One region of the Nocardioides pollutisoli genome, then DNA from elsewhere that is predicted to be linked to it. Evidence: predicted binding sites of a transcription regulator. Region 1 holds the regulator's gene; each other region holds the start of a gene.
What was found. Region 1 encodes LexA, which represses DNA repair genes until DNA is damaged. Its sites were predicted from a motif close to TCGAACANNTGTTCGA; they were not measured.
Positions count from the first base shown of each region.

Region 2: the regulator LexA is predicted to act here: its motif matches at 1,869-1,884, upstream of ABLE68_RS21540 (SAV_6107 family HEPN domain-containing protein).
Region 3: the regulator LexA is predicted to act here: its motif matches at 2,316-2,331, upstream of ABLE68_RS01305 (HNH endonuclease signature motif containing protein).
Region 4: the regulator LexA is predicted to act here: its motif matches at 1,468-1,483, upstream of ABLE68_RS09325 (HNH endonuclease signature motif containing protein).

Region 1 covers NZ_JBDZDU010000001.1:785,622-791,514, forward strand. Annotated here, with positions in the region: gene ABLE68_RS03785 (SigB/SigF/SigG family RNA polymerase sigma factor) at 1-106, shown strand, start outside; gene ABLE68_RS03790 (SDR family NAD(P)-dependent oxidoreductase) at 146-1,096, shown strand; gene ABLE68_RS03795 (ATP-binding protein) at 1,093-2,055, opposite strand; gene ABLE68_RS03800 (hypothetical protein) at 2,113-2,475, shown strand; gene ABLE68_RS03805 (DUF3052 domain-containing protein) at 2,472-2,873, opposite strand; gene ABLE68_RS03810 (LysM peptidoglycan-binding domain-containing protein) at 3,172-3,522, opposite strand; gene lexA (transcriptional repressor LexA) at 3,782-4,525, shown strand; gene ABLE68_RS03820 (phosphatase PAP2 family protein) at 4,626-5,435, shown strand; gene ABLE68_RS03825 (alkaline phosphatase D family protein) at 5,439-5,893, shown strand, end outside.
Region 2 covers NZ_JBDZDU010000002.1:718,064-723,956, reverse strand. Annotated here, with positions in the region: gene ABLE68_RS21555 (phytoene desaturase family protein) at 1-828, opposite strand, end outside; gene ABLE68_RS21550 (YbaK/EbsC family protein) at 825-1,298, opposite strand; gene ABLE68_RS21545 (hypothetical protein) at 1,360-1,809, shown strand; gene ABLE68_RS21540 (SAV_6107 family HEPN domain-containing protein) at 1,981-2,415, shown strand; gene ABLE68_RS21535 (methyltransferase domain-containing protein) at 2,433-3,176, shown strand; gene ABLE68_RS21530 (DUF3040 domain-containing protein) at 3,294-3,731, shown strand; gene ABLE68_RS21525 (transglutaminase TgpA family protein) at 3,849-5,893, opposite strand, start outside.
Region 3 covers NZ_JBDZDU010000001.1:276,311-282,203, reverse strand. Annotated here, with positions in the region: gene ABLE68_RS01315 (WhiB family transcriptional regulator) at 1-41, opposite strand, end outside; gene ABLE68_RS01310 (hypothetical protein) at 257-658, shown strand; gene ABLE68_RS01305 (HNH endonuclease signature motif containing protein) at 1,047-2,303, opposite strand; gene ABLE68_RS01300 (RNA polymerase sigma factor SigF) at 2,470-3,282, opposite strand; gene ABLE68_RS01295 (ATP-binding protein) at 3,284-3,709, opposite strand; gene ABLE68_RS01290 (enoyl-CoA hydratase/isomerase family protein) at 3,840-4,619, opposite strand; gene ABLE68_RS01285 (acyl-CoA dehydrogenase family protein) at 4,616-5,779, opposite strand; gene ABLE68_RS01280 (TetR/AcrR family transcriptional regulator) at 5,868-5,893, shown strand, end outside.
Region 4 covers NZ_JBDZDU010000001.1:1,917,326-1,923,218, reverse strand. Annotated here, with positions in the region: gene ABLE68_RS09335 (class I SAM-dependent methyltransferase) at 1-412, shown strand, start outside; gene ABLE68_RS09330 (DUF1295 domain-containing protein) at 409-1,197, shown strand; gene ABLE68_RS09325 (HNH endonuclease signature motif containing protein) at 1,496-2,752, shown strand; gene ABLE68_RS09320 (PLD nuclease N-terminal domain-containing protein) at 3,226-3,597, opposite strand; gene ABLE68_RS09315 (hypothetical protein) at 3,666-4,307, opposite strand; gene ABLE68_RS09310 (hypothetical protein) at 4,327-4,989, opposite strand; gene ABLE68_RS09305 (tyrosine-protein phosphatase) at 5,172-5,893, shown strand, end outside.

The sequences.
Region 1 (5,893 bases):
GATCGGCAAGGAGATCGGCGTGACCCAGATGCAGGTCTCCCGGCTCCTCGCCCGCCTGATCGCGCGGCTGCGCGAGCAGATGGAGATGCAGGTCGTCGCCGCCTGACTTGCTCTGGAGCGCACTCCAAGGCCTAGCGTCCTGGCCATGACGCAGGCACCGATCGGGTCCGGGTACGACGAGCACACGACTGCGGACGAGGTGCTCGCCGGGATCGACCTGAGCGGCAAGCTCGCGCTGGTGACGGGCGGCTACTCCGGCATCGGCATCGAGACCACCCGGGCGCTGGCGTCCGCGGGAGCTCAGGTCGTCGTCCCTGCTCGACGGCGGGAGACCGCCGAAGCGGCGGTCGCCGGGATCGACGGCGTCGAGGTCGATGAGCTGGACCTGGCGGACCAGGACAGCGTCCGCGCCTTCGCGGAGCGGTTCCTCGAGACCGGACGACACCTCGACGTCGTGATCGACAGCGCGGGGATCATGGCGATCCCCGAGACCCGCACACCAGCCGGCTGGGAGCTGCAGCTCGCCACCAACCACCTCGGGCACTTCGCCCTCGTCAACCGGCTCTGGCCCGCGCTGACCGGCGGCGCCCGCGTCGTCAGCGTCTCCTCGCGCGGGCACCACTACTCGGGGATGCGCTGGGACGACCCGTGGTTCGACGCCGGCGACTACGAGAAGTACGTCGCCTACGGGCAGTCGAAGACCGCCAACGTGCTGTTCGCCGTGCACCTCGACCGGCTGGGCCGCCAGCACGGCGTACGCGCCTTCGCGCTCCACCCGGGCCGGATCATCACCCCGCTGATGCGCTACCAGGACCAGCAGGAGTTCGTCGACGCCGGGATCATCGACGCCGACGGCAACCCGATCGACCCCACCCTGAAGTCGCCGGAGCAGGGCGCGGCCACGCAGGTGTGGGCGGCGACCAGCCCGCAGCTGGACGGGCTCGGCGGGCTCTACCTGGAGGACTGCGAGGTCGCGATCCCCGCGCCCGACGGCGAGCGGGTCGGCGTCAAGGACTGGGCGATCGACCCGGAGCAGGCGGCCCGGCTGTGGGCGTGGTCGGCCGAGCTGACCGGCGTGGACGCCTTCGGCTCCTAGCTGGCGGCCGGGCGGTCCTCGTCGAGCGCGAGGGTGAACCACGAGGTCGTACCGGTCACGTCGGCCTCGGAGCCCCAGCTGTCGGCGAGCGCGTCGACCAGCACCAGGCCGCGACCGAAGACCCGCAGCGGGTCGTCGTCGTCCGACGGGTGCGGAGCGACTGCCTGGTCCTGACCGGCCGATCCGCCGAGGTCGCTGACGACCACCGTCAGGGCCGCCTCGGCGAACGTGATCGTCAGCTCGCTGCTCGTGCCGGCGTGGATGACGGCGTTGGTGACGAGCTCGGAGAGGCACAGCTCGGCGGTCTCCGCGGAGTCGCCGTCGATCGACCACTCGTGGAGCACCTCGCGCAGGAAGCCCCGCCCGGCCTTGGCCGCCCGGGGGTCGCCCGCGAGACGCACCGACGCGCTGCGGGTGGCGCGGGTGGCGATCTCCGTGGGCGCGTGGTCGGAGAGCGCCCGGACCCGGTGGACCGCTGCGGCCACCCGGTCGGCGACGGCCGCGAGCCGACCGCGGTGGTCGTCGTCGAAGACCTGCGACTCGTCGTAGAAGACGATCAGGCCACCGATCGGCTCCGCGTCGCCCGACAGGGCGACGGACGCGAGGGCGAGGATGCCCCGCTCGCGCTGAGCGTCGACCAGGCCGGCGTACCGCCCGCCGAGGTCGTCGAGGTTGCCCAGCACCGACTCGCCGGAGCGCACCACGGTGGTCAGCGGGACGTCGTCGTAGGCGTCGATGTGGCACCACGCCGGGGCCTCGTCGTCCGATGCATCGGCGGACAGGAACCGCAGCCGCCGACCACCGCCCTCACTGAGCGCGAGGCCGACCCGGACGACGGCGGGCCGGGCCATCAGCTCGCGCAGCACGATCCGCGCCACCGAGTCGAGATCGGTCGCGTCGTCGAGCGCCTCGGACCCGGGTCCGTCGCGGAACTCCCCCACGACGTCAGCGTAGGACACGCACCACCCGTCCGGGTGAAGCGCACGGGGCCGCGGTCCATCGGCAACAATGGCGCCGTGACGGGTGCAACGGGTGGCAAGCGAGCAGGCAGCCGCCGTGCACCCCGCCCCCGCCGCACCTTCCAGCCGGTGCTGCTGCTGCTCGCCCTCGGCATCACCGCGTGCGTGGTCGCCTGGGGCTATCTCGTGTACGCCGCGATCGACTTCGGCTCCACCGCGCGCGGTGGCGATCCGACGGCCTGGTGGTTCCTCGCCCTCGCGTCGGTCGGCGCGGTGGCCTGCCTCTTCGTCGGCCTGATGCTGGTCGCCCGGCTGATGCGTCGGCTCGGGATCACCCGGGCGCCGGAGAAGCCTGCGGCAGGGGACGCGCCGGACGACGGCCCACCTCGTCCGGTCGGCGGCCGCCGGGCCGCGCGCTAGCGGTCGACCAGGCGGCGTACGAACTTCAGCCCCGACCAGGTGTCGTCGATGGCGGCGACCTTCACGTCGACCAACCCCGACCGCAGGCCCAGCTCACGCACCACCCCGTCGTCGAGGTCGCTGACGATCCCGAGCGCCTTCTGCGCGGCCTTCTTGGGCCAGCAGATCCAGACCATGCCGGCCGTGCTGGTCCGCTCGAGGAGCACCGGCAACCGCTCGACCAGCGTCGCCTGCTCGGTGTGGAAGGTCAGCGTGACGTCGACAGCGGCCGGGAGGCGGCGTACGACGCGCGCCTCGGTCTCGAGCCCGAAGTCGGCGGGCGCGCGGTCGAGGAACACCGTGTGGATGTCCTTGATCCCCAGCTTGCGCACCAACGGGGTGCCTGAGTAGCCCGCCATGACCTGAGAGTAGGTCTCGATACGCTCGCTGGCGCTCGCGAGAGAGACCAACGAACGCTTTCGGTGGTCGAGTGCCGCCGAGGAACGAGGCGGTGTATCGAGCGCTTTTGGTGGTCGAGTACCGCCGAGGAACGAGGCGGTGTATCGAGCGCTGTCGGTGGTCGAGTGCCGCCGAGGAACGAGGCGGTGTATCGAGACCCTGGAAATGCCGCAAGGGGCGGAGCCGCCTGGCTCCGCCCCCTGTCTTCCCCGGCTCATCAGCCGGGGTCGAAGCGGCTGATGAAGTCTGAGTGCTGCGCTAGCTGGCGGGGACGACCAACTTCTGGCCGGCGACGACCATCCCGGAGTCGAGGGCGTTGAGCCGCTCGATCCGATCGATCATCGCGCGGACGTCACCGTCGTCGGCGATGCCGGCCGCGATGTCCCAGAGGGTGTCGCCGGTCCCCACCATCACCACGCTGGTGGGCTCGGGGGTGCCGGGCTCGTCGGTGGCGACGGAGCCGGAGGCGATGACGAAGCCGATCGCCATCAGGGCGAGGAGCGCGAGCACCACCACGACGACGCGTCCGCGGCGGGTCAGCCGCACGCTGCTGGATCCGACGCGGCGGGTGGGCCGGTCGAAGATCTGGTCGATCGTCATGGTGCTCATCGGGACCTCCGGGGGAAGGGGCGGTCTGCCTCGGGTGGTGCAGCTCGGTGACACAGTTCTAGTGGTGGCCACCGACAGTGGTGCTGGACCTGTCTGGACCGGCGGTTCGATCAGGCGTTCGATCGAACATGTGTACGAAGTTAGATCAGGTGTTCGAACAATTCAAGGACCACGCGAACATTTGTTCGAACGGCGTGTCGCGACACGCCGTTCGAACAGATGTTTGAACAAGCCGGGTCCCGGTGGCTACGGTGACCCCATGGCCACGAAGAAGGAATCCGCCACCGGCTCCGGTCCCCAGAAGGTCAGCGAGCTGCCCGACGGACCGCCGGACGCCACCGGGCTGACCCCGCGGCAGCAGCGCGTGCTCGCCCACATCAAGGACTCCATCGAGAAGCGCGGCTACCCGCCGAGCATGCGCGAGATCGGTGAGGCCGTCGGCCTGACCAGCTCCTCGAGCGTCGCCCACCAGCTCAAGACGCTGGAGGAGAAGGGCTACCTCAAGCGCGATCCCAACCGGCCGCGTGCGCTGGAGGTGTTCCTCCCCGAGGTGATGGCCGCGCGTCGTTCACTCGGCACCGCCGACGAGACGTCGTACGACGAGACCGGCATCGGCGACGCCGTGCCCGCGGCTCAGTACGTCCCGCTCGTCGGCCGGATCGCCGCCGGCGGACCGATCCTGGCCGAGCAGACCTACGACGACGTCTTCCCGCTCCCCAAGCAGCTCGTGGGCGAGGGGGAGCTCTTCCTGCTCGAGGTTTCGGGCGAGTCGATGATCGACGCGGCCATCTGCGACGGCGACTACGTGGTCATCCGCAAGGAGCAGACCGCGGAGAACGGCGACATCGTCGCCGCCCTGCTCGACGGGGAGGCCACGGTCAAGACGTTCCAGCGCAAGGACGGAAAGGTGTGGCTCCTTCCCCACAACATTTCCTATGATCCGATTGACGGCACTCACGCCACCATCCTCGGGAAGGTGACCGCGGTGCTTCGTCGGGTCTGAATTGGGTACTCCCGGACGGGAATGACCCGAGGTGACCCTGGGTTGATGTCGGGGGGAATCCCTGATGGCCGCGGGAGGGCTGATGAAGGACGCTGGTGCTGTGGCGACAGCACCTGCTTACACCCAGACGCGGACGGTTCCGCGCTGGGTCCGAGGCATCTTCGAGCTCCTGCTGATCCTGGCCCTCTGGGTCTTCTACAGCCTGGCCCGGCTGGTCGCCGACACCAGCATGCAGCCGGCCCTCCACCGCGCGAACGAGCTGCTCCACGTCGAGAGCATCCTCGGCATCCAGTGGGAGCTCCCGCTCAACCAGCTCTTCACCGACCACCGCGTCCTCGGCCTCGCCGGGAGCTACTGGTACGCCACGCTCCACTACGTCGTCACCGGCGCCGTGCTGATCTGGCTCTGGCGCCTCGGCGCCGACCGCTACGGCCCGGCCCGCCGGGCGCTGGTCATCGGCACCCTGCTCGGGCTGGCCGCCTACATCTCGCTCCCGACCGCGCCGCCGCGCTTCCTCGGGGGGTACGTCGACGTGCTCAGCCTCCACGCCGCCGACGGCTGGTGGGGTGCTGACGCCTCCGCTCCCCGCGGCCTCGGCGGGCTGACCAACGAGCTCGCCGCCTTCCCGTCGCTCCACGCCGGCTGGTCGCTGTGGGTGGCGATGGCCCTGCAGATCTACGCCACCAAGAAGTGGGTGCGCGTGCTCGGCTGGCTCTACGCCCTCGGCACGGCGGTCGTCATCGTCGGCACCGGCAACCACTGGGTGATCGACGCCCTCATGGGCTGGCTGGTCATCCTGCTCGGCTGGGCGGCCGCGGTCGCGCTGGGCCGGGTCCCGATCGATCGGCTCTGGCGCAGACGAACACTGGATGAACGAGCATCACGCGAGGACGCCCCCGTCGTTGACTGAGGCGTGACCACCCCTCAGCCGATCCACCGTCGCACCGTCCTCGCCACCAGCACCGCCGGTGTCGCGCTGGTCGCCGCCAACCCCGCGATCGGGGCCGCCGACGCCGCCACCGGCGCTGCCCGCCGACCCTTCCGCCACGGCATCGCGTCCGGCGACCCGCTCCCCGACGCCGTGCTGATCTGGACCCGGGTCACGCCGACGCCGGCCAGCACCCCGGGCTCCGGCGCCGGCCCGACGGTCCAGGTGCGCTGGGAGGTCGCGACCGACCGCGGCTTCCGCCACGTCGTACGCCGCGGCACCTTCACCACCGGCGCGAGCCGCGACCACACGGTCAAGGTCGACGTCCGCGGCCTGGCCCCGGCGACCTGGCACTACTACCGCTTCACGTACGCCGGGGCCACCAGCCGCGTCGGCCGCACCCGGACCGCACCCGCCCACGACGCCAAGCTCGACCACCT
Region 2 (5,893 bases), on a different contig from region 1:
GGGCAGCCGCCGCGGGTCGATCGCACACACGACGACGTCGGCGTCGATGGTCCCGGAGGTGGTGGCCACGGCCGAGACCCGGCCGTCGCGGACCACGAGGTCGCTGGCCTCGGTGCCCGTGAGGACCGCGACCTTCCGCGTCGTGAGGCGCTCCTCCAGGGCTGCGCCGAGCCGGGCCAGGCCGCCCTCGACCGTCCAGGCGCCGAACCGCTGCTCGACGTACGCCGTCGTCCCGGCCCAGGCCGGGACGTTGCGCAGGTCGTGACCCTCGGCCTCGAACGGGTGGCCGGCGACCAGCCGCAGGCGCTCGTCCTTGAACGTCTTCCTCAGCCGCTTGAACATGGTCTCCCGGCTGTCGAGCCGGGCCGCCAGGTCGCGAGGGAGGTCGTCGGGGGTCCAGGGGTTCTCGAGGTAGCCGCGGCGGAGCACCTCCCAGTCGTCGGCGTACGACGCGACGTGGTCGACCCAGCGCTGCCCGAGCCCGGGGCCGAGGGCCTCGAAGGCCTCCAGCTGCGGCGCGCGGCCGACGGGGACCCGCACCGACGAGCCGTCCTCGAAGCGGTGCTCGCGCACGATGTCCAGCGGCACCAGGTCGAGCTCGCGCTCGAGCGGCCGCCCGGACTTGCGGAAGAGGTCGCGGACGACCGCCGGCAGCAACGTGTACGTCGGTCCCGCGTCCCACGTGAACCCGTCCTCGGAGACCGTCGACAGCGCGCCGCCCAGCTCGGCCGACCGCTCGACGAGCGTGACCTCGTGGCCGAGCTTGGCCAGCCGGACCGCGGAGGCGAGCCCCCCGAAGCCACCGCCGACCACGACGACTCGCGTCATTCGACGTCGATCTCGGGAGCCTCGGTCATCGCGGCGAGCTCGTCGTACGTCGTGGAGAAGACGGCGGCCGGATGTCCGGCGGCGGCCCACACGACGTCGTAGCGGCGCAGCCAGGAGTCGAGGTACGTCGGCACCGGCGACGGGTGGCCGATGGGGGAGACGCCGCCGATGACCTGGCCGGTGTGCTCGCGGACGAACTCGGGCTTGGCCCGCTTGAGGTTGCTCACACCGACCAGCGTGGCGACCTTGGCCGTGTCGACGCGGTGGGCGCCCGAGGTCAGAATGAGCACCGGCGCACCGTCGGCGTCGAAGAGCAGACTGTTCGCGATCGCCCCGACCTCACACCCCAACGCCTCGGCAGCCAGTGCCGCGGTGTGCACGGAGTCGGGCAGGATGACCACCTCACCGGTTCCACCACGGTGGGCGTGGTCCTCCCGGAAACGGGTGATCGACGGATGTTCGGTGTTCATGGATCGAGACCCTAGGGCAGCCGCCCGCGTCGGGTCCGGCTGCAGGACTGAGGAGGACACGATGAGCGAGGAGCGACCCGGATCGGTGCGAGCCCTGATCTGGTTGCTGGGCGGACTCATCGCCCTCACCGGGCTGACCGCGACGCTGACCATCTTCTTGAAGGACGAGCTCGTCGACGACTGGGCGTCCGGCCGGGTCGACGCCGGCTCGGTCGAGCCGCCCGCCTTCGTCCCGGTCGCGGTCACGATGTTCATCGTCGTGGCGTCGTTGGCGGTCGTGCTGCTCATCTTCCTCCTGAAGCGGTTCCCGTGGGCACGCCCGGTGCTGACCGCGCTGATGGTCGTGCTCGGCGTCGCCTTCTTCACCACGCTCCGGTCCGGTCCGCCGCCGCTCTTCCTGGCGCTCACCGTGGTCGCGCTGGTGCTCGACATCGGCGTCCTTGCCTGCGTGTGGCACCGCGACACCACGGCGTACCTCACGAAGCAGCCGGCGAAGGTCGGCCAGGCCTGATCCGGGCCTGATCCGGTCTTGACGGACCGTCCGCGGGCGGGTGTACGGTGGAGCCATGTTCGAACAGGTGTTCGAACATGCTTGGCGGGGACGACCTCGACCCCCGTCCCCGCCGAGCGCTCTCCGTTCCACGTGGGGTCGCCCGCCCAGGGGTCGACGGAGAGGTCCTCGATGAACCCGTACGCCCTGCCCGCGACCACCCACTGCTACCTCGCCCGGTCGGCCGAGTCGCTCAGCGAGGCGATCGCCGCGACCGAGGTGCCGGCGCGCTACGCCTGTGCCCACGTCGCCGCGCTCCGGGCCGCCGCCGCACTGCTGTCGGCGCGGGCCATGCCCGCCCCGGCTCGCGGACGGCGACCGCAGAAGAACGCCTGGCTGCTGCTCGCCGAGGTCGCCCCCGAGCTCGAGGAGTGGGCGCGCTTCTTCGCGGCCGGGGCCTCGAAGCGTGCCGCCGCGGAGGCGGGCTCGACCCGGGCCGTGGGGGAGCGCGAGGCCGACGACCTGGTCCGGGACGCCGACCGGTTCCTCGCGGTCGTCGAGCGCTCGCTCGGCCTGGTCCCGCACGCACCCGCCCCGAGCCAGGTGGCGGCGGTCCGGGCGAGCTGACCCCCTAGGGTTGGGGCATGCCCGAACGACCGAGCGAACGACCGAGCGAACGACGCAGCGCCGCCCGTACGTCGGTGGTCTGGGACGCCCTGCGTCCGTCGATCGAGGGCGCTCACGACGTGCTCGACATCGGTGGGGGCACCGGCGGCTTCGCCGTCCGGGTCGCCGAGCTCGGTGCGCGCGTCACGGTCGTCGACCCGAGCCCCGACGCGCTGGCCGCCCTCGCGCGCCGGGCGCGCGAGCTCGGCGTCGACGTCAGCGGTCAGCAGGGCGACCTGTCCTCCCTGCTCGACGTCGTCGCTCCGGACAGCGTCGACGTGGTGCTCTGCCACGGCGTGCTCGAGGTCGTCGACGACCCGGCCCAGGCGCTCGCGACGATCCGTGAGGTGCTCCGCCCCGGCGGCGTGCTGAGCCTGCTCGTCTCGCAGCGCCACGCAGCGGTCGTCGCTCGCGCGATGGCCGGCCACTTCGGCCAGGCGCTCACCATGCTCGACGCGACCCCGACCGACGGGTCCGGTGCACCGCGCGACGCGCGCACCAGCCATCGCTTCACGGCGGCCGAGGCCACCGACCTGGTCACCCGCTCCGGGTTCGAGGTCAGCGCCATCCACGCGGTCCGGGTCTTCGCCGACCTGGTCCCCGGTTCGCTGCTCGACCTCGAGCCCGGTGCGACCGCGGCACTGGTCGACCTCGAGCGGGCCGTCTCGCAGCGTCCGGAGTACTTCCCGCTGGCCGCTCAGCTGCACCTCCTGGCCCACTGAGAACGGTTTGGTCACGAATTTCCCCATCCCGGCTACCACGATGACCACCCGCTGCCTAGACTTGCTGACGCCGGGACGGATCAGTTGTCCGGCGTACGAGATGGATGGGGAGGAACGGTGCCACTCTCGGAAGAGGAGCTCCGACTGCTCGAGCAGATGGAGCGCGCCCTCGTCGAAGAGGATCCGAAGCTCGCGTCGACGCTTCGCGGCACGGCCTTTCGTCGCTCCGCCCGTCGCCGCGCGATCGTCGCCGGTGTCTGCTTCGTGCTCGGCATCGTGATCCTGATGACCGGTGCGGTCGCCCAGATCACCGTCGTCGGCGTCGCCGGTTTCGTGGTCATGCTCCTCTCGGCCACCGTCGCGCTCACCGCGATGCGCGGCCAGCACGGCCCCGCGGCGTCCGACCCGCGCGCCGCTGCCCACCCCAGCCACGGCTTCACCGTCATCGACGGCGGTCGTCGCAACCGCCGCACCCGCCGCACCCCCAGCCGCTCCTCCTTCATGGAGCGGATGGAAGAGCGCTGGCGGCACCGTCGCGACAGCGGCGGCTTCTGAGCGAGACGCGTCAGCGGATCGCTCGACGGTGGTCGAGCAAGACGCGCGACCGAGCTCGCGCGGTCGCGACCGTCGTGTCGAGACCCGGTGAGTCGAGAGACTCGTCGCGCCGGTCACTCACGACACGTGGTCGACGACCCCGCCGTACCTCGCCTCGAGCGGGCTGGCCTGGGGCCGCGTCCGTCGCAGCGTGAACGTCAGCACCGTCCGCGGCCACCAGGTCGCACGGCGCCGGGCGTTGCGACTGGCGCCACCGACCAGCGCGGCCACGCAGGCCTCGCCGTCGGCGCGCAGCCGGACCGGGTCGAGGCGCGCACCCGCACGCGAGTAGCGATCGAGCTCGAGGGTCAGCACCAGCCGGTCGAGGGCGGACACGGCGTCCGGTGCGATCTCCGGGCCGTGGGCGGGGCGGTCCGGGGTGCTCGCGTCGAGGGGCGCGCCGAGGTGGTCGACGAGCACGTCGCGGGTGTCGCGTGGTGAGCGGTCCCGTGGCCAGGGCACGCCGAGGTCGACGGCGGTGTCCCGCAGCTCCGCCCAGACCGGCTCGACGCCACCGGACGACAGCCGCCGTTGGCGCCGCCGACCACGGATGGCGCGGGGGAGCAGGAGACTTGCGGCGCCTGCCAGCAGCAGCGTCAGTCCGCCGAGCGCCGGGAGCCACGGGAACGACCCGCCGGAGCCGGAGCTGCTGGCACCGGGAGTCACGTCGCTCTGGATGTCCTGCGGGCGCGCGTTGCGGGAGGCGCTCGCCTCGCTCGACGCCGCCGTCGGCACCTTGGTCGGTCCGCCGTTGTCGGTCGAGCCCGGGACGGTGTAGGCAGGGACGTCGACGGCCCGGCCGGCCGGCGTCGGCTCGAAGCGCACCCACCCGGCGCCGTCGAAGTAGAGCTCGGGCCAGGCGTGCATGTCATGCGAGCTGTAGACCCAGGTGTTCTGACCCGCCGGGGTGGGGGAGAGGAACCCGACCCCCACGCGCGCCGGGATGCCCAGCATCCGCGCCATGATCGCCATGGCGGACGCGAACTGCTCGCAGTAGCCGGTGCGGCCGCCGGGGCCGTCGGACAGGAAGTCGACCAGGGCGTCGGTGCCGCTGCCCGGTGCGCGGTCGAGCGAGTACGTGAAGCCGCCGTCCTCGCGGAACCAGTTCTGCAGCGCGACCGCCTTCTCGTACGACGTCGTCGCCCCCTGGGTCACCTCGACGGCGAGGTCACGCACCATCGACGGCATGTCGTCGGGCACGTCGGAGAAGATGTCGTCGACCTTGCCGGTCGTGGTGCCCGAGTCGGCGAGGATGGCCGCGGTGAGGTCCAGGTCGACGGCGGTCATCGTGTAGTGCATCCCGGCGGTCGACAGGTCGTCGTCGCCGGCCAGGAAGTCCTGGGTCCGGTCGTCGTAGCGCCAGTCGCCCTCGGCGTCGATCCGGCTGACCGGCGGCTGGGTCGGCAGCCAGCGTGAGTCGAAGGCGGAGGAGACGGCGACGTCGTAGGGGTACTCGTGCCGGTCGACCGTCACCGAGACGCCCTGGGGTGGCGGCATCAGCCCGTTGGCCAGGTTGTCGGTGGGGACGTTGCGGTCGCCGGGGCTCCACTCCGCGTCGGTGAAGCGGGTCAGCGTCAGGATCCGCAGGTAGGACGGGTCCGGGTCGGTGGTCGTCACCGTGATCAGCGGGATGTCGTCGCCGCGCTTGAGGTCGCGCACCAGGTCGGTGACCGGGTTGTTGATGTGGATGTCGTCGCCTCCGCCGGAGCCGGGCCCGAAGTCGAAGACGTGCAGACCGGTCGCGGGGATCATCACCGGGATCAGCACGGCGAGCGCCGTGGCGGCACCGCCGATCATCCCGGCGGTGCTGCGCACGGTGTTGGTCCCCGCCCCGAAGGCGATCGGGTCACCGGTCTCGCGGTCCTCACCGAGCGGGCGGCCCCAACGGCTGACGTGGTCGCTCTCCTGGAGGAACAGCATGGTCAGGAAGCCGGCCGTGGTGAGGGCGAAGATCCACCACGTGACCGGGTCGCCGATCATGCTGACCGGGATGCTGAAGATCGCCAGCAGCGGCAGGCCGGCCAGCGAGACCCGGTGCGCGGTGCAGGCGAAGAGGTCCACGAGCAGCAGGCAGGCCAGCCCGGCGCCGATGAGCAGGACGTCGATCGGCGGCGCCGCGGCGG
Region 3 (5,893 bases), 510 kb from region 1:
GGGTCCTCGTCGAGGCACGCAGAACGGTGGCGCCAATCCATGGCTGGGGGAACCCTCTTTCGTCAAAAGCTGGGCAGGTCGGGGCCGGGGCAAGGACCTGCTGGTGCCGATGGGCACGGCAGAACGAACGCGCAAACAAGCGCTCCGCCAAGACTGGCAACCTTTTGACCGTTAAACAACCCCTCCGCATGGTTCGCTCCGTCACAGCAGTCACGTGCATGTCGTCGCCGCGTGCCCTCCCTCTAGGCTCCCACCCGTGACAAACGGCAACGCCCAGGACCGGATCCGTCCCCCAGCGCCGCTGCTCGTCGCCGCCTCGCTGGTGGCCGTCGAGGGCGGTTTGCTGGTGGTCTACGCCGTGCTCGAGATCTTCAGCGTGGGCTCCGGCCGCGTGACGATGGGCGTCACCACCGCCCTGTTCTTCGCGCTGTACGGCGCGGGGCTGCTCGCCTGCGCCTGGGCGCTGTCGCGGCGCGGCTCGTGGGCACGCAGCCCGATCGTCCTCGCCCAGCTCATCCAGCTCGGCCTCGCCTGGAACTTCCGCGGCGGCGACACGACCCTGGCCGCCGTCGTGATCGCACTGGTCTCCGTCGTCGTGCTGGCCGGGATCTTCCACCCGGCGAGCCTGGAGGCGCTCGCCGATCCGAACAGCGACTGAACGCGGCCTGCGGGCCCGTGCGGCTTGCGGGCGCGCTGGGTCGACCGTCGTGGTTGCGGTCGAAAGACAAAGAGCCCGTTGGTTGAGGAAGGCGCGCAGTGCTCTCGCCGTTGGTTGAGGAGGTTCCGCTAGGAACCGTCTCGAAACCCCCGCAGGCAACGCAGGGCAATGTGCGCTGCCTTCGGGCCGCCGGTGGTTGCGGTCGCGGTTGACGAGAAGCGTGGTCGCCGCGGTCTGTGGTTGCGGTGGCGATTTCCAGTCGCTGGCCGGCTTGCGGGCGCGCTGGGGTCGATCGTCGTGGTTGCGGTCGAAAGACGAAGAGTCCGGTGGTTGAGGAAGGCGCTCTGCGCCTGTCTCGAAACCCCGGAAGCGAAGGCAGGGCGTCGGTTTATGTCCGCCTGTGGAAGGCGACCTTCCCGCCCGGGAGCTTCGTCATCTCGAAGGTGGGGTCGTGGGCTCTGGCGTGGTGCCTGGGGCAGAGGAGCCGTCCGTGCTCCACGTCGGTGGGTCCACCCTGGGACCAGAGGTGGTCGTGGTGGGCGTGGCACATGCCGGGTGGCCAGTCGCACCCGTCGGCGGTGCAGCGCTGGTCGCGGATCATGAGGGCGAGCCTCTGGGCTTTGGTGTGGAAGCGCTTCTTACGGCCGACGTCGAGGACCTCGGACCTCCCGCCGAGCACGACGGGGATGATCCCGGCCTGGGACGCCAAACGGCGGGCTTGACCTGCTGAGATCTTCTCCCCGGTGTCGAGGTGGGCTGCTTTCAGCCCGCCCATCAGGGTCTCGTAGGTCATGATCACCACGGCAGTGGCGTTCACGCCGCCGGCGTCAGGGACCCGGTCGGCGGGGTAGCGCTCGATGAGCTCGCAGAACGCACGCCCCATCCGCTGCGGCCCCGGACGACGGACGAGGCCTGGCCCTTCGGTGGCGGTTTGGTGCTTGGGTGCGGCGAACCCGCGGAGGATCTTCGCGAGCATCGCACCCTGGGCGGTCGGGAGGCTGAACCGGCCGTGGGTGGTGCCGTGGCCGTCGTCAGTCATGGTCAACCGGCACGACTGGGCTGCGATCGCTTCTTCGCGTGCGAGGAGCTTCGCCTCGTGGGCGTCCGCAGCGTCGGGCGCGATCACCTCGAGGAGCCGCTTGCCGGCGATGGCAAGTGCCCTGGCGTCGAGCTCGGCGGCGCGCTCGACCAGGAACGCCTCCGCCTGGGCGACCAGGTCCGTGGGCAGGTCATCGGGCAGCGCGTCGACCGCGCGAACGATGACCCGGGCCTGCTCCGCCATCACGTCACCGGACGCCATCGCGTCCCGGGTGATCGTGTGGACCCCGAGATCGTGACCCAAGCGAACAGTCCCGTGGGTAGCAGGGCGGGCCTGTCGCGTCTGGTGCGCCCACCAGTTCGCGGTCGACGTCGCACCGACCTCCTCGCCGACACCCAGGTCGTCGGCGTGCGCGGCGACCCTCGCTTCGAGCTCAGCGACCTGCGCCTTCAACCGGGTCAGCTCCACCAAGGTGGCACCGGCTTCGAGAGCGCTCATCGACCACACTGAGGCGTCCACCACCGAGTCAGCGACCGCGCGCATCTGCGCGGTCGCCGACGCCACCCGGTGGGACCGGGTGAGGTCGGTGTCGGGGCGCTGGGCCATGCTGCATCATAATCGAACACAGATTCGAATACAAGAGACGGCCACAGGCCATGTGGGTTCGCTCGGAAAGCCGGGAGGCGACGGTGATCCGGGCGCGCCGTACCCGTGCAAGCGCCCTGTCGGCGCGCAACCACGAGAAGCCCGCAACCCGCGGGCAGGACTCCCGCTAGCTCTGCTCCTCGAGCGACGTGCGGAGCTGCTCGAGGGTGCGGTTGAGCAGGCGGGAGACGTGCATCTGGGAGACGCCGATCTCCTCGGCGATCTGCGACTGCGTCATGTTCTTGAAGAACCGCAGCAGCAGGATCCGCTTCTCCCGCGGCTGCAGGCGGTCGAGCAGCGGCTTGATCGACTCGCGGATCTCGACGTGCTCGAGGCCGGCGTCGTCCACGCCCAGGGCGTCGAGCATCGTGGCCGCGCCACCGTCGTCACCGTTGTCGCTGGCGTCGAGGGAGAGCGTGGAGTAGGCGTTGCTGGACTCGATGCCCTCGACGATCTCCTCGACCGTGCAGCCGATCGCCTCCGCGAGCTCGCGGGGCGTGGGGGACCGGCCCAGCGACTGGGTGAGCTCGGCGGTGGCCGTGCCGATCTGCATGCGCAGCTCCTGCAGCCGCCGCGGCACCCGGATCGCCCAGCCCTTGTCGCGGAAGTAGCGCTTGATCTCGCCGATGATCGTGGGTGTCGCGTACGTCGAGAACTCGACGCCCCGGTCGGTGTCGAAGCGGTCGATCGACTTGATCAGCCCGATCGTCCCGACCTGGACGAGGTCCTCGAGCGGCTCGCCGCGGTTGCGGAAGCGTCGGGCGCAGTGCTCGACCAGGGCCAGGTGGAGGTGCACGAGTGACTCGCGCGCGGACTCGCGGCTCGCGGGGGATGCGTCCTCGTCGCGCAGGACGAGGAAGAACTCGGCGCTGCGGTGCCGAGTCAGCTCGACGCCGGTGAGCCCGGAGGACTCGTCGTCGTCGTTCGACGGTATGGCCATGTCAGAGACCGGCACCGGGGAGCGTGGACTCCATGGTGAGGGTGATCCTGAAGGTACCGTCGGCGCAGTCGGCCGAGGCGCCGGTGGCCAGGGTGGTCAGCACCTGCCAGGCGAAGCTGTCGTAGTCGGGCGCGATGTCGTGGTCGACGGTGACGCCGACGCGGATCGTCATCTCGCCGGGGGCGAGGAAGAACTCGCAGCGCAGGTCGGTGCCGGGCACGGACTCCGGCAGGGCCATCGCGCTGGCCTCGCCGACGGCGATCCGGAGGTCCTCGATGTCGTCGATCGGGAAGTCGAGGCGCGCCGCGAGACCCGCGGTCGTCGTACGCAGGACGGAGGCATAGGCGTTGTCCGCGGGGACACGCAGCTCGACGTCGGCTCGACGAGACTCCTCATCGGCAGGGGCGTCGGTTGCTGACGTAGACATGCTCGCCGTCCTTGGGGGCTGGGGGACTGATGGTGGGGCTGCATCGCGACCGTGCCCCGAAGAGTAGTGGCAGACAACGACCACGGTGGCACTACCCGACGACCGGTGCAGACAAACGCTGCCGCCCGCCTCAGCGGTCGCGGAAAACGGGCTCCCTGCGCGCCCGGAAGGCGTCCTTGGCCTCGGCGTGGTCATCGGTCATCGCGAGCAGCACCTGGGAGCGGATCTCGATCTCCAGGTGCTCGCGGAAGCCGCCAAGCAGGCTCGCGTTGAGCAGCTCCTTGGCCTGGCGCACGCCCATCGGAGCCCGGCCCGCGATCTCCTCGGCGATGACCATCGCCACGGCGAACGGGTCCTCGGCGAGCTCGTTGACCAGCCCCAGCCGGTGACCGTCGGCGCCGGTGACCGACCCGCCCCGCAGGAAGAGGTCGGCCGTGGCGGACACCCCGAGCAGCCGCGGGAGGAACCACGACAGCCCCAGGTCGCCGGGCGTCATCCCGAGCCGCGTGAACGGCGCGGCGAACACCGCCTCCGGGCTCGCGACCCGGAGGTCGGCGGCGCAGGCGAAGGCGAAGCCCGCGCCGACGGCGTTACCGTGGACCGCGGCGACGACGGGCTGCGGCATCTCCCGGAGCAGCCGGATCGCGTCGACACCGACCCGCAGCTCGGCGTACGTGCGCGGGATCGAGCCGGGGCCGGGCTCGCCGAACCCGGAGTCGAGGTCGAGCCCGGCACAGAAGCCGCGGCCGCGACCGGTGAGCACGACGACCCGGCACCCCGGGTCCTCGGCGACCGACCGCAGGATGTCGCGCAAGGTGATGAAGTCGCCGGCGGTGACGGCGTTGAGCTTGTCGGGACGGTCGAACCAGACGACGGCGACCGGTCCGCGGCTCTCCAGGGTGATGGTCACAGCGTCCTCGCCACGATTTCCTTCATGATCTCGTTCGCTCCTCCGTAGATCTTCTGCACCCGGGCGTTGGCGTAGAGCCGCGCGATCGGGAACTCCTCCATGTAGCCGTAGCCGCCGAAGAGCTGCAGGCACTGGTCGATGACCTCGCACTGCAGGTCGGTCAGCCACCACTTGCACATCGCGGCGGTGCCGCCGTCGAGCTCGCCCGCCAGTTGGCGCTGGATGCACGAGTCGAGGAAGACGCGAGCACCGTGGGTCTTGGTCGCGGCCTCGGCGAGCACGAAGCGGGTGTTCTGGAAGTCCATCAGCGGCTGGCCGAACGCCTGGCGCTGCTTCACGTAGGCGACGGTCTCGCGCACCGCGGTCTCCATCGCGCCGACGGCGAGGGCACCGAGGAGCACCCGCTCGCGGGGGAGCTGCTGCATCAGCTGGCCGAAGCCCTGGCCCGTCACGCCGCCGAGCAGGTCGGAGGCCGGCACGACGACGTCGTCGAAGAAGAGCTCGGCCGTGTCGAACGTGTGCTGGCCGAGCTTCTCGAGGTTGCGACCGCGCGCGAAGCCGGGCCGGTCGGCAGTCTCCACCGCGACGATCGAGATGCCCCGCGACCCGGCCTCCGGGTCGGTGCGGGCGACGACGAGCACCAGGTCTGCCTGGGCGCCGTTGGAGATGAACGTCTTGGCGCCGTTGACGACGTACGTGTCACCACGGCGTACGGCGGTGGTGCGGATGCCCTGCAGGTCGGACCCGGCGCCCGGCTCGGTCATCGCGACCGCCCCGACCAGCTCCCCGGAGGCGAGCCGGGGCAGCCAGCGCCGGCGCTGCTCCTCGGTCCCGTAGGCGAGCACGTAGTGGGCGACGATGCCGTGGACCACGTGCCCCCACTCGGTGCCGGGTCGCTCGGCCTCGGCCTCGATCAGGGCGAGGTCGTGCCGCAGGTCGCCACCCCCGCCGCCGTACTCCTCGGGCACCGACGCGAGCAGCAGCCCCAGGCGTCCGGCCTCGGTCCAGACCCGTCGGTCCACCTGGCGCTGCTCGGTGAACTCGGGCAGCCGCGGCACCAGCTCGGCGTCCTGGAAGCGCAGCGCGAGGTCGCGCAGCGCGCGGGTCTCGTCGTCGCGCCACGGTGAGCGGTACGCCGCGGTCGAACTGCTGGTCGTCACGAACTCGTCTCCACTTCTGCTCGTAATCTGTCACAACAATACTTACTCGTGATTTACTTATTGACGCAAGTGACCGAGAAGGAGAGCGATGCCCCAGCGCCCGCGTGACCGGAA
Region 4 (5,893 bases), 1.1 Mb from region 1:
GCACGTCGGCGAGAGGAACTACCCCACCTACGCGTCCGTGCTGCACCGCGCCGTACGCCCTGGTGGTCGGGTGCTGGTCCAGCAGATGTCCCGTCGCGGCAAGCACCCGGGGGGCGGCCCGTTCATCGAGTCGTTCATCGCGCCCGACATGCACATGCGCCCGCTGGGAGAGACCGTCGCATACCTCGAGGCCGGGGGGCTGGAGGTCCGCGACGTCCAGGCTCTGCGCGAGCACTACGTGGACACCGTCGCCGGCTGGCTCGAGAACTTCGAGGCCCACGTCGACCGGCTGACCGAGCTCGTCGGCGAGGAGGTCGTCCGCGTCTGGCGGCTCTACCTCGTCGGTGGTTCGATGGCGTTCCGTGACGGCCGGATGGGCGTCGACCAGATCCTGATGGAGCGTCCTCGTTGACCGACTTCCTGACCGTCGCCGGCCTGTCCCTCGCGGCGGCCGCCGCCGTCATGGTGGCGACGGCGTACGCCGCCAGCCGCACCGGCCGGGTCTCCGTGGTCGACGTCGCGTGGGGCCTGGCACTGGTGGCCGTCGCGCTCGTGTGTGCGCTGCTGGCCGGGACCTGGCAGTCGTGGCTGCTCGTCGCGCTGGTCGCGGTCTGGGGCGGCCGGCTGTCGTCGCACATCTTCACCCGGTCTCGCGGTCACGCCACCGAGGACCCGAGGTACGTCGAGCTGCTCGGCGGCCACCTCTCCGAGGTCGGCATGGGTGTCGCCGTCCGCAAGGTCTTCCTGCTGCAGGGTGCCGCCGTCTGGCTGGTGTCGCTGCCGTTGCAGGCCGCAGCCTTGTCCGACACCCTCGACCGGCCCTGGCTGGTCTGGGTCGGCGTCGCGGTCTGGCTGGTCGGGGTCTTCTTCGAGACCGTCGGCGACCGGCAGCTCGCGGCGTACAAGGCCGATCCCGATCGCGGACCCGTCATGGACCGCGGCCTGTGGGGCTGGACCCGGCACCCGAACTACTTCGGTGACTCCTGCGTCTGGTGGGGCATCTGGATCGTCGGCGGCCTCGCCTCCGGCTGGGTGGCCGGCCTCGCCTCCGTGATCGCGCCGATCACGATGACCTTCTGGCTCGTCTGGGTCACCGGTGCCCGGTTGCTCGAGCGGTCGATGATGAAGCGGCCCGGGTATCCCGAGTACGCCGCCCGCACGTCGATGTTCGTGCCGCTCCCACCCAAGAAGCACTGACACCTCCGCAGGTTGAGGAGGTCGCGCAGCGACCGTCTCGAAACTCCCGCAGGCTGCGGCAAGCCTGCGGTTGCGCGCCGACATGGCACTTGCGCGGGTGAGCACGCCCGGATCACCGTCGCCTCCCGGGTTTTCGGTGGTTGAGGAGGTTCCGCTAGGAACCGTCTCGAAACCCCCGCAGCCTGCAGGTCGCCTGTCGTGGCGCGCGGACATCACCATCGCTCGCCGGCCTTCAGATCGCACCGTGAAGATCGGCGCCTGGTCTTGTATTCGAACCTTTGTTCGATTATGATCTAGTATGGCCCAGCGCCCCGACCTCGAACACACCCGGTCCCACCGGGTGGCGTCAGCGACCACGCAGATGCGGGCCGTAGCTGACTCGGTAGTGGCCGCGTCGGTGTGGTCGATGACCGCTGCTGAGGCAGGCCGAACTCTGGTCGAGCTGACCCGTCTCGAAGCGCAGGTGTGCGAGTTGAAGGCGCGCGTTGCCGCGCACGCCGACGACGTGGGTGTCGGCGAGGAGGTCGGTGCGACCTCCACGGCGAACTGGTTGGCGCACCAGACCAAGCAGACCCGGCCCGAGGCGCACCGTGCGGTGAGGCTGGGTCACGACCTCGAGGCCCACACGCTCACCCGGGACGCCCTGGCTGCCGGTGATTTGGTGACCGAGCAGGCGCGAGTCATCGTGCGAGCGGTCGACCAGCTGCCCGACGACCTCGAACCGCAGCTGGTCTCCCAGGCGGAGGCGTTCCTGGTCGAGCGCGCCGCCGAGCTCGACGCGAAGGCGCTCGGGATCGCCGGCAAGCGGCTCCTCGAGGTGATCGCGCCCGACGCCGCGGACGCCCACGAGGCGAAGCTGTTGGAGCGCGAAGAAGCGCTCGCAGCGCAGTCGTGTCGGCTCACGATGACCGACGACGGCCACGGCACCACCCACGGGCGGTTCAGCCTCCCGACCGCGCAGGGTGCGATGCTCGCGAAGATCCTCCGCGGGTTCGCCGCCCCCAAGCACCAAGCCGCCACCAACGGTGCGGGCATCACCCGTCGTCCGGGGACGCAGCGGATGGGTCGTGCGTTCTGCGAGCTCATCGAGCGCTACCCCACCGACCGGGTCCCCGACGCCGGCGGCGTCAACGCCACCGCGGTGGTGATCATTTCCTACGAGACCCTCATGGGTGGGCTGAAGGCCGCGCACCTCGACACCGGCGAGCCGATCTCAGCGGGCCAGGCGCGGCGGCTCGCGTCGCAGGCCGGGATCATCCCCGTTGTGGTCGGCGGCACGTCCGAGATCCTCGACGTCGGCCGACGCAAGCGGTTCCACACCAAAGCCCAACGGATCGCGCTCATGATCCGCGACCGGCAGTGCACCACCGAAGGATGCGACTGGCCACCCGGCATGTGCCACGCCCACCACGACCACCTCTGGTCCCAAGGCGGACCCACCGACCTCGAGCACGGACGACTCCTCTGCCCCAGGCACCACGCCAGAGCCCACGACCCGGCGTACGAGATCACCAAGCTCCCCGGCGGGAAGGTCGCCTTCCACCGGCGGACGTAAGCCGACCACCCACCTCAACCAACGGGCTCGTTCTTTCGACCGCAACCACGACGGTCGACCCCAGCGCGCCCGCAAGCCGACCGCGGACTGGAAATCGCCACCGCAACCACAGACCGCGGCGACCACACCTCTCGTCAACCGCGACCGCAGCCACCGGCAACCTCGAGGCCGACGTCGGTCCTGCGGGGGTTTCGAGACGGCGCTAGCGCGCCTCCTCAACCACCGGTGGTGGTTTCGCGGCTCGCTTCGCTCGCACCTCAACCACCGGACTGTTCATCTTTCGACCGCAACCACGACGGTCGACCCCAGCGTGCCCGCAAGCCGGCCAGCGACTGGAAATCGCCACCGCAACCACAGACCGCGGCGACCACCCCTCTCGTCAACCGCCACCGCAGCCACCGCCAACCTCAAGGCCGACGTCAGTCCTGCGGGGGTTTCGAGACGGCGCAAGCGCGCCTCCTCAACCATCGGAGTCACGCGTCGGGATCGGCCTCGCGCTTGCGCCGCTCGTCGTAGGCCTTGCGCTGCGCCTCGGCGCGCTCGCGCACCTGGCGGAGGAATTCGGCGTCCTTCTCGGGGTCGACGGCGGCGGCCCGGCCACGACGGTCGTACTCCGGGAAGTCCGGCGCCTCGCGCTCGTACGGCGAACGCCGCTCCGGACCCTCGGGCCGTCCGGCGACCAGCCAGGCGATGGACCCGATGAACGGGAAGAACAGGATGATGACGACCCAGGCCACCTTGGGCAGGTTCCTGATCCGGTCGCTCGGCGCACCGATCGCGTCCACCAGGCAGAAGACCCAGAGCGCGAACGACGCGATCCCGAGAAGCAGCTCGAGCTTGATCACGAGCGAAGTGTCACCCGAGCAGACGCCTCCCGTCACGACTTTCGTCGTGACGGGAGGCGCCAGTCGGATCAGGCCGCGTAGGCCTGCATCTCCCACCCGGTCCACTGCGTGCTGTTCGGGTAGCGCCACTGGCCGACGACCCGGGTCTCGTCCTCCCAGGTGCCCTTGATGCAGAAGTTCGAGTAGCAGTGCTCGAACTTCCCGTTCGTCACCCGCACGTTGCCGCTGAAGTGGTTGCTGTCCCAGGTGAACCCGGTGATGAAGCCACCGCGGTAGGTCAGGTGCACGCTCAGCTGCCGGTGGTCGCGGCCCATGTAGGAGCCGCCGAACGGCGTGAAGGAGGTGACCGGGTGGTAGGTCGCCGTCCACGACACCCAGCTGTGGCTGCCTCCGTGGCGCCAGAAGCCCGAGACGTGGTTGTCGGTGGTCCACCCGCCCTTGAAGCAGTAGCCACCACCGCAGGTCTCGTGCCACATGCCGTTCGTGACGTGCGCCGTACCGATCACGAGCGCACTGTGACCGCTGCCCACCGTGAAGTGGGTGATCTGGGTCCCGTTGAACGAGAAGGTCACCGGGCGGGCGCCGTGGTCGACGCCCGCGTAGCCGCCGTGACTCGGGACGACGTTGGCCTGGGCCGGGGCCGAGGTGGCCACGGCCAGTCCGACGACGCAGAGCGCCGCCGTGACGATTGCGGAGAGCTTGCGAATCATGGAGTTCCCTGTCTGTCGATCAGAAGTCGTACGCGTTGGCCGTGAACCCGACCCAGGTGTGCGTGCCGTGCAGCTTGTACTGGCCGTAGACGGAGGTCGCCGTGTGCCAGAAGCCCCGGAAGCTGGTGCCGGCGTGCGAGGTGTCGAAGATCCCGTTGCTGACGTGGGCGTCGCCGTACACGTGACCGTTGATCTTGAAGCCCTTGACGACCAGGTTGCCGTGCTCGTTCTTCAGCGTGAACCCGACCGAGCTCGGGTGACTCGACCCGCTCCCCATGTACATCCCCGTGCCCGGCATCTCCCGCGGGTGGCCGAGGAACTCGACCCAGTGGGAGGAACCGCTCGGCTTGAACCACCCGTGCGCGTAGCCCGCGTTGTACCACTGGCCCTTGTAGCAGTAGTGGCTGTTGCAGACGCTGAACTTGTGCTCGTGGTCGATCGTGGCGTTGCCGTAGCCCTGGTGCCCGACCTTGAAGCCCTGGATCTGGAGGGCGCCGTGGCTGAGCCTCTTGACCTCGAAGGTGATCATGTTCGAGCCGTGAGATCCCGGGTGGCTCTCGACGGCGACGTAGTGGCCGGTGCTGGGCGTGAACGAGCTGGCCTCACTGGCGACGCCCGAGGCGGTGACCAGGCCCGCCGCGACAGCGAGCGCGGCGCATGCAGTTGCGAACTTGCGGATCATGGGATGCAGACCAATCGTCGGAGGGAGGGTGGACGCCAGCCCCGATGCCGCTCGTCTCGGCCACGCTAGGTCGGATCACGCCGGGAGGTCCCCGAACCCACTTACCCGGCCCTCCGGTATGGACCATTGCCCGCTGCGCGGTCGTTCACGTGCGCTTCCCTCCGTCCCCCTATCCTGCGGACGTGCCCGAACACGCCACGTCAGACCACGCGCTGACCGACGACCTCGTCCGCCTCTCCTCGGCCGACAACTTCCGCGACGTCGCCGGTCCCGGCGCCGGCTACCGGACCCGCGACGGTCGCCGGGTCGCCCGCGGGATCTTCTTCCGCTCCAACGAGCTCCAGCTGACCCCTGAGGACGCGACGTCGCTGGCCGACCTCGGCATCACGACGATCCACGACCTGCGCAGCACCATGGAGATCGAGGCCCACCCCGACGTCGAGGTCGACGGCGCGCGCTGGCACCACGTCGAGGTCTCCGGCATCCCGACGGAGATGATCTCCGGCCTCGAGGACGCGGACGCCGCGGTCCGCGTGATGCGCGACGTGTACGACGCGTTCGTGCGGTCGCCCGAGGCGAGGGCGTCGTACGCCGAGCTGCTCACCGAGCTCGCCACCGGCTCGGTCCCCCAGCTCTTCCACTGCACCGCGGGCAAGGACCGCACCGGCTGGGCGGCCGCCCTCCTGCTCGAGATCGCGGGAGTGGACCGGGCGACGATCCTGGCCGACTACCTGCTCACCAACCAGTTCTCCTCCAACACCCGCACCAAGTACCTCGGGCTGATCGCCGAGCACCTGGGCGACGACAAGGTCTCGGTCTACGAGCCGACGATGGTGGTCGAGGAGAGCTACCTCGCCACGGCGTACGCCACGGTCGACGAGCTCTACGGCTCGGTCGGCGGCTA